2 regions of the Thalassotalea fusca genome follow, and region 1 is predicted to be linked to the other one. Evidence: predicted binding sites of a transcription regulator. Region 1 holds the regulator's gene; the other holds the start of a gene.

Region 1 (4,441 bases):
ATGTAATCCTAGCTTATTGGTTATCGTAATCTGTCGCTGAAAGTTTGGCATGGTGTTTCCTAAATTACAGCTCAATATCTCTATGTCTTGATTGAACGTCTGAACGTTCTTTCTTAAGATTCTTCGCTAGCAATTCTGCAATGTATACGGAACGATGCTTTCCACCTGTGCAGCCTATTGCAATCGTGATATAGCTACGGTTGTTGCGTTCAAGGTGTGGTAGCCATGTCATCATAAAGCTATTAATTTGCCAAATAAACTTTGTCACGATAGGTTGGCTTGCAAGAAAATCTTGCACGGGCTGATCTAATCCTGTGTAGGGTTTTAGTTCTTTTTCCCAGAAAGGGTTTGGAAGAAATCGGGCATCAAATACGTAGTCTGCATCTTTTGGGATTCCGTGTTTAAAACCGAAGGATTCAAATACGACAATCATAGTGCCAGTTTTCTTACCTAATATGCGTTCACGGATCATGTCTGCCAGCTGGTGTGGTGATAACTGGCTGGTGTTAAAATATAAATTAGCGCGACTGGCAATAGGTTCCAGTAGCTTTTTTTCCAAAGAAATAGCCTGATCTAATGCAATGTTTTTGCGGATCAATGGGTGTAATCGTCTTGTTTCGCTAAACCTACGAATAAGGTCTACATCTTCTGCGTCCAAATAAAGAATACTCAACTCAACATTATTGGGTAAGTAATCAAGGATTTCTGCGACATCGGAAGGTTCGTCAGGCAAGTTACGTACATCGATACTTACTGCAACAGTTTCATAGTCGTTAATTACTGTATGCGTTAAGGCTGGTAACAAATTAACGGGGATGTTATCAACGCAGTAATAGCCTAAATCTTCCAGAACTCTTAAGGCAACACTCTTGCCCGATCCAGAACGGCCACTAACAATAATTAACTTCATTTAAGGGGTTCCTTGGTAGGTTTGTTATACCTTAACAGAAATGTATGCACGCTACATCTATCAATGGTTGGTTTGCTGTACGAGCGAATACAGTTCATGACTGGTTTCACATTTTCTCGCTTGTTTGCAAATTCGTTTGTCGCTAAACACCTGGGCAATACTTTGCAAAGTACAAAGGTGCTGCTGGCATTGTTCTTCAGGAACAAACAAAGCGATAAAAATATCAACCGGGCGATTATCGATAGAGTCAAAGGAGACAGGTTCAGATGTTGTCACTAATACCGCAATGACTTTCTCCGTATTGGGCAAGCGTCCGTGAGGTATAGCAATGCCATTACCTATGCCGGTAGAACCCATCTTCTCACGCGTAATTAAACTATCGAGTAACTCAAAAGTTGTAGAGCCACTGATGTGTTCAGCGGCTTTCTCACTGATGGTTTCAAGTATTTTTTTCTTGCTAGTCGCTGGGACTGCACATAACGTGCAGTCCTCGGTTAATATTTCATGTAACTTCATAAGGCGTGTGAAGGATTATTACTTCTTTAGTATTGGTTTAATTTGCCTTTGTACTTAAGTACTTGGCGATCAAGTTTATCGATAAGAGAATCAATTGATGCATACATATCGCCATTTTCGGCTTTACCGTGAATTTCAGTACCATTCAAATGTAAAGTTGCTTCGGCGATTTGACTTAATTTTTCAACTGTTAATACGACATACACGTTATTGATATGCTCAAAATGTCGTTCTAGCTTGGCAAATTTCTCATTAACGCATTGGCGAAGTGAATCGGTGATTTCAACATGATGACCTGAAAGATTAATCTGCATATGCGTATTCCTTATCGTTGGGTGAGTTAAAGTAAACTTTTTCGTTGGTTTGAAGGTGGAATAGACAAGGACTCGCGGTACTTAGCTATCGTTCTTCTCGCAACATTTATTCCTTGTTCAGCGAGTAGCTCTGCCATTTTGCTGTCGCTTAGTGGCTTAGCGGGTAGTTCGGCTGCAACAAGTTTTTTGATTAATGCGCGGATAGCTGTCGATGAACATTCACCGCCATTTTCCGTGCTTACATGACTCGAGAAGAAAAACTTCAACTCAAATATGCCTCTCGGAGTATGCATGTATTTTTGTGTGGTAACACGAGATATTGTTGATTCGTGCATATCTACAGCTTCAGCAATATCATTTAAAACCATCGGACGCATCGCTTCAGGGCCATGTTCAAAAAAGCCTTGTTGGCGTTGCACGATACAATTAGACACTTTTAATAAGGTTTCGTTTCGGCTTTCTAAACTTTTAATGAACCATTTAGCTTCTTGGAGATTAGAGCGAATGAATTGGCTGTCCGTGGTCGATTTCATTGAACGAGCCATAGAAGCATACTGTTGGTTAACTGTTAATCGAGGCGCAGTATCAGGGTTTAATTCTACGACCCAGCGACCATTCTTTTTCTCAACAGATACATCCGGTACGATGTATTGATCGTCACCTTTAATTACGCTATCACCAGGGCGAGGATCCAAAGACTGGATTAATCGAATAACTTCACGTAGTTGGTCTTCTTTTAAGCGTGTTTTACGCATTAATTGACGATAGTCACGATTACCCAGTAAGTCGATGTGCTCAGACAATACCACTTTACTTTCTTTTAACCATGGCGTGGCAGGGTCGAATTGATTAAGTTGAATTAATAAACACTCAGAGATAGAGCGAGCGCCAACGCCAACGGGGTCAAACATGTTTATACGCTTGATTACTGCTTCTACTTCATCAACTTCTACGTCTTCGACACCTAAGCTCTCTAGAATATCTTCGGCGGTAACGGTTAAATAACCAGCGTCGTCGATTGCATCGATAATCGCTGTGGCGATTGCGCGATCTGTTTCAGTAAATGGCGTTAAATCCATTTGCCAACGTAAGTGATCTTGAATAGATTCTGTGGTCTCACCTTGATAAGTGTAATCATCTGAAGGGCCAACGCCGCCACTCGATACACCTGCGCTAAAGCTTTCATCCCACGTCGTATCAATATTCAACTCTTCAGGGATATCATTTTTATCCATTGCTTCGGTCGTGGTGATTTCATCAGCCGAAGGCATGGCGTCTTCAGAACCATCGGAACTAGCATTATCGGATGAGTCATTTGATTGTGCTGAAAACGCTTCTTCGAGGTTGTCAGGTTTATCTTCTTGGTTAGTTGGAGCTGATTCATCTACTTCCAGCAATGGATTGCTTTCTAGCGCTTCTTGGATTTCTTGTTGTAAATCCAATGTCGACAATTGCAACAGTTTGATTGCCTGTTGCAATTGTGGGGTCATGGTGAGTTGTTGACCTATTCGAAGTTGCAGAGTAGGGCGCATCTAAAAACTTACTTTCCTGTTATTGTTATTAAACATAATTAGCTGGATTACCTTAACTATAACGTGAATTGTTCACCGAGGTACACATCTCTTACGTGTTGATTCGCAAGAATTTGATCTGCGTCACCCTCAGCAATTAACTCACCATGACTCACAATGTAAGCACGTTCACATACATCGAGCGTCTCTCTTACATTGTGGTCCGTAATGAGAATACCTATACCGCGCATTTTTAAGTGTAGAATAATTTTCTTTATATCTCCTACGGAAATAGGGTCTACACCAGCAAATGGTTCATCTAATAGAATAAATTTAGGATCAGCGGCAAGTGCGCGTGCAATTTCAACACGACGCCTTTCACCACCAGAAAGGCTCATCCCAAGATTATCCTTTATGTGTGAAATATGAAACTCTTCAAGCAGTTGCTCAAGCTTTTCTTCACGTTCTACTTCTGTGAGCGATTTACGTGTTTGCAATATCGACATAATATTGTCGTATACACTCAGCTTTCTGAATATCGACGCTTCTTGAGGCAAATAGCCAATGCCTTGTCGCGCTCTTTCATGCATTGGAAGCAGTGTAATGTCTTCATTATTTAGCGTAATACTTCCGCTATCATTTGGTACCAGACCTACAATCATATAAAACGATGTAGTTTTACCTGCACCATTAGGGCCTAGTAGACCAACAATTTCACCTGCGTTAACAGACAATGAAACATTTTTTACTACACGTCGCCCTTTGTACGCTTTTGCGAGTGCATTCGCAACTAGTACTGATTCACTCATCTATTTTTTCTTCTTTTCTAGATGCTGCGGCTGTAAAACAGTCTCAACCTGTGCATCATCGTCACTCGATGCGTTGACCTGTTCAGTTCTGAAATTGTAGGTGATGGTATCACCCGTCATTTGTGTACCGTCTTGCTCAAGGTACGCATCGCCAGAAATGATGATTAGGCTATTAGCCGGATCATATTTGATTTCATTTGCTTGTAAATTGATGGGGGTTCCATCGGCAAGTGTTCGGCTAAATTTTGCAGGACTACCTTTAGCAATATAAATTTTTTCCTTAGCGTCAGTCGAGGTAATAACCTGTACCAAATCGGCATTGATCACAAGAGAGCCTTGTGTAATAACCACGTTTTCTATGTAGCTAAATATTTTCTTCTT
Region 2 (4,441 bases), on a different contig from region 1:
TTCGACTTGATAGTTTTCCTCTATCTCTTTGGGTTTTATATCGAGAATAGAGGTATCGATGGAGGAGCTCATGGTATTGCTTTCGTCCACTTCGACTTCTTCAGCGCCTGGTTTTGGGCTGTCAGAAAAGACGAGAACACCGTCTGCATTTCGCCAGACATATATTTTGCTAGACGTAGCAAAAGCTTCTGACAGGCAGAGCAACATTATTAAGGCAATGCAGAAAGTACCAAATCTAGCCAATTAAAATATCCTATTTCGGTAGCTATATCTTAAATCTATCTAAATTATTAAAATTTAGCCACAAAAAAAGCTCACCAAGGTGAGCTTTTTTTATACAGACATATAATTACACGCTGTAATACATGTCAAATTCAACAGGATGAGTTGTCGAATTTAATCTCTCAACTTCTTCACGCTTTAAGCCGATGTAAGCGTCAATCATGTCGCTATCCATTACGCCACCAGCTGTTAAGAACTCTTTGTCAGCGTCAAGCGCATCTAAAGCTTCTTCTAAAGACGAAGCAACTTGTGGAATCGCTGCCGCTTCTTCAGCAGGTAGGTCATATAAATCTTTATCCATCGCATCGCCAGGGTGAATCTTGTTCTTAATACCGTCAAGACCAGCCATTAACATAGCAGCAAACGCTAGGTATGGGTTAGCAGTTGGATCAGGGAAGCGAACTTCGATACGACGTGCTTTAGGGCTAGGTACTACTGGGATACGAATAGACGCAGAACGGTTACGAGCAGAATATGCAAGCATTACTGGCGCTTCAAAACCCGGAACCAAACGCTTGTATGAGTTAGTTGAAGCGTTAGTGAAAGCATTTAGTGCTTTAGCGTGCTTAATAATACCGCCGATGTAGTATAGAGCGGTTTCAGATAATCCGCCGTACTTATCACCAGCGAATAAGTTAACACCATCTTTCGCAAGTGATTGATGAACATGCATACCAGTACCATTGTCACCTACTAATGGCTTAGGCATGAATGTAGCTGTCTTGCCATATGCGTGTGCAACATTGTGTACCACATACTTGTAGATTTGTACTTCATCAGCTTTGCTTACCATAGTGTTGAAACGACAAGCGATTTCATTTTGGCCTGCGGTAGCTACTTCGTGGTGATGCGCTTCTACAACTAAGCCCATTTCTTCCATTACCAAACACATCGCTGAACGTAGGTCTTGTGAAGAGTCTACTGGAGCTACTGGGAAGTAACCGCCTTTCACTCTTGGACGGTGACCGGTGTTTCCGTCTTCGTAACTTGTTGCGCCGTTCCATGCTGCTTCTTTGTCGTCAATCTTGTACATTGAACCAGCCATGTCAGTATGAAATTTCACGTCGTCGAACACGAAGAACTCTGGTTCAGGACCTACTAGCACTGTATCTGCAATACCTGTAGAACGCATGTACTCTTCCGCGCGCTTTGCAACAGAGCGTGGGTCACGCGAATAGCCTTGCATTGTTGTAGGTTCAACGATGTCACAGCGAATGTTTAACGTTACTTCTTCTGTGAATGGATCTAATACAGCTGTTGATGCATCAGGCATTAACACCATGTCAGATTCATTAATGCCTTTCCAACCAGCAATTGAAGAGCCATCAAACATTTTTCCTTCTTCGAAAAAGTCTTCATTAACTTGATGATGAGGAAGTGACACATGTTGCTCTTTACCTTTTGAATCAGTGAAACGTAAATCAACAAATTTAACGTCGTTTTCCTTAATTAAATCTAATACTGCTTGTGACATATTGTCTCTCCAGTGTGGTTCGAAATTGAAATAAAATCATTGGTGCAACTAATAGCTAAAATCGTGCCAAACATTATCTAATTGAATTTGTTTGAGTTTCTTAAATGAGTTTTTTTGTCATGCACTAAAATGGTGCGTCATGTGTGCACTTGTGGTGCAGTCGCGATTTTAGAATAAATCTATTATAGCCGGAAATGGAAATTTAGCGGTTTTTGCACCATTATTTAGTTCGAGAACTTTTATATCTTGGAAAGCGTTGTGTTAGGTGTAATGTTGCTGTATTTGTCTAAACAACTCCTGTACAATACGCGCCCAATTATAGCCCTATGAGCAAAACGCCCGTGTTAGATAAATTACGTAATATCGCAATTATTGCGCATGTTGACCATGGTAAAACGACCTTGGTTGATAAACTGTTAGATCAATCAGGGACGCTTGATTCAAGAACAGACCTTGAAGAACGTGTCATGGATTCCAACGATATCGAAAAAGAACGCGGTATCACCATCTTAGCGAAGAACACAGCCATTAATTGGAATGACTATCGCGTAAATATAGTAGACACTCCTGGTCACGCCGATTTTGGTGGTGAAGTAGAGCGTGTTATGTCAATGGTTGATTCAGTATTACTGATTGTTGACGCACAAGAAGGCCCTATGCCGCAAACACGCTTCGTAACACAAAAAGCATTTGCGCAAGGCTTAAAACCGATAGTTGTAATTAATAAAATCGACAAGCCAGGTGCGAGACCTGATTGGGTAATGGACCAAGTTTTTGACTTGTTCGACAACTTAGGTGCAACTGATGAACAACTCGATTTTCAAGTTGTTTACGCATCTGCAATAAATGGTTGGGCTTCATTGGAAGAAGGCGAAGTTGGTACAGACATGACGCCTCTTTTTCAAACGATCGTAGATCAAGTGCCTGCACCTAATGCAGATCCTGAGGGTGCATTCCAAATGCAGATCTCGCAACTCGATTATAGTTCGTACTTAGGGGTTATTGGTGTTGGTCGTATTACTCGTGGTTCGGTAAAACCTAATCAGCAAGTTACGATTCAAACTGCAGCTGGTCCAGTTCACAATGGTAAAGTCGGCAAAGTATTCGGTTATTTAGGGCTAGAACGTCATGAAACCGAGTTAGCGCAAGCGGGCGATATTATTGCTATCACAGGTTTAGGTGAGCTGAAAATCTCTGACACAATTTGTTGTCCTACTGAAGTAGAGCCTCTACCGGCACTATCAGTTGATGAACCTACTGTAACAATGACGTTTCAGGTAAATACTTCTCCTTTTGCTGGCCAAGATGGTAAATTTGTTACTTCTCGTAATATCAAAGACAGATTAGAAAAGGAGCTTGTTCACAACGTTGCATTGCGTGTTGAACAACTAGATGATCCTGATAAGTTCAAAGTATCGGGTCGCGGTGAACTTCATTTAGGTATATTAATTGAAAATATGCGTCGTGAAGGTTATGAACTTGCTGTTTCACGTCCTGAAGTTATTATGCGTGAAGTCGATGGTCAGATAGAAGAACCATATGAAACAGTGACAATTGATGTTGAAGAAGAGCATCAAGGTTCGATCATGGAAAAAATGGGCTTACGTAAAGCTGAACTGACTGACATGGCGCCAGATGGTAAAGGGCGTATTCGCATGGATTTCATCATGCCAAGTCGCGGTTTAATTGGCTTCCAAACTGAATTCATGACCCTAACGTCTGGCTCTGGCCTTATCTATCACACATTTATGCAGTATGGTCCACATAAAGGTGGTGAGATCGGTCAACGCTTGAACGGTGTAATGATTGCTAACGCAACAGGTAAAGCATTAACCAATGCGTTGTTTAACTTACAAGAGCGTGGTCGTTTATTGATTGGTCACGGTGTAGAAGTATACGAAGGTATGATCATCGGTATTCATAGTCGTGACAACGATCTAACGGTTAACGCGCTTAAAGGTAAGCAGTTGACTAACGTTCGTGCGTCAGGTACTGATGAAGCGCAAGTATTAACCCCGCCAGTATTAATGACACTTGAACAGGCACTAGAATTTATCGATGACGATGAGTTAGTGGAAGTGACGCCTGAAAATATCCGCATTCGCAAGAAATGGTTAAAAGAATCTGACCGTAAACGCGAGAGTCGCAACAAGAAATAACAAATAGTCGTTCCAACGTTATTTTTTGAACAAAGCCAACACTTCTAGTGTTGGCTTTTTTATTATTTGAAACTACCTACGAAACGCTATAGAGCAACAGGCGTAAATTTGGCGATGTGGCGGGTAAGACCTTTCATTTCAGCGTGTAAGACATGTCTTAAACATATGTCAGTAAAGTGCAAATATTTAAAAGTGTTTTCACTAATGGTACGCCTATGTCATTGTTTAATTGGTTATTAATGTGTTTGTTTAATATTTGTTACTTATAAAGGCAATACATCGGTTTTGTGTTTCTAACTGGCCTATTTGTTTTGGAGTGCTAATCTTTAGCTATCTCTATTTTTGGGTACACGAACTTCACACGAATCAGTTTGCTGAACTGGAAGTTTGGCTAGGTAGAAAGGCATGGATCAGAATCGTATTAATAGAATGAATATTCTATTTGAAAAAATGGTATCGAGAGTAGCCAATACTCATGAAAAAAGGGAGCTGGATGCGCTGTATTCTGAATTCTTTCATGAAGGTC

The links. The regulator sigma-54, encoded in region 1, starts transcription at its own class of promoters, with help from an activator protein. The targets are predictions, from matches to a motif close to GTTGGCACGNNNNTNGNNT.
Region 2: the regulator sigma-54 is predicted to act here: its motif matches at 1,809-1,827, upstream of glnA (glutamate--ammonia ligase).

The regions. Positions count from the first base shown of each region.
Region 1 is NZ_JBQRUN010000016.1:26,504-30,944, reverse strand. Features, by position in the region: gene ACSLUK_RS16235 (HPr family phosphocarrier protein) at 1-51, opposite strand, end outside; gene rapZ (RNase adapter RapZ) at 65-910, opposite strand; gene ptsN (PTS IIA-like nitrogen regulatory protein PtsN) at 971-1,426, opposite strand; gene hpf (ribosome hibernation promoting factor) at 1,453-1,740, opposite strand; gene ACSLUK_RS16215 (RNA polymerase factor sigma-54) at 1,767-3,272, opposite strand; gene lptB (LPS export ABC transporter ATP-binding protein) at 3,329-4,060, opposite strand; gene lptA (lipopolysaccharide transport periplasmic protein LptA) at 4,061-4,441, opposite strand, start outside.
Region 2 is NZ_JBQRUN010000005.1:293,687-298,127, reverse strand. Features, by position in the region: gene ACSLUK_RS09005 (DUF4124 domain-containing protein) at 1-207, opposite strand, end outside; gene glnA (glutamate--ammonia ligase) at 350-1,756, opposite strand; gene typA (translational GTPase TypA) at 2,083-3,915, shown strand.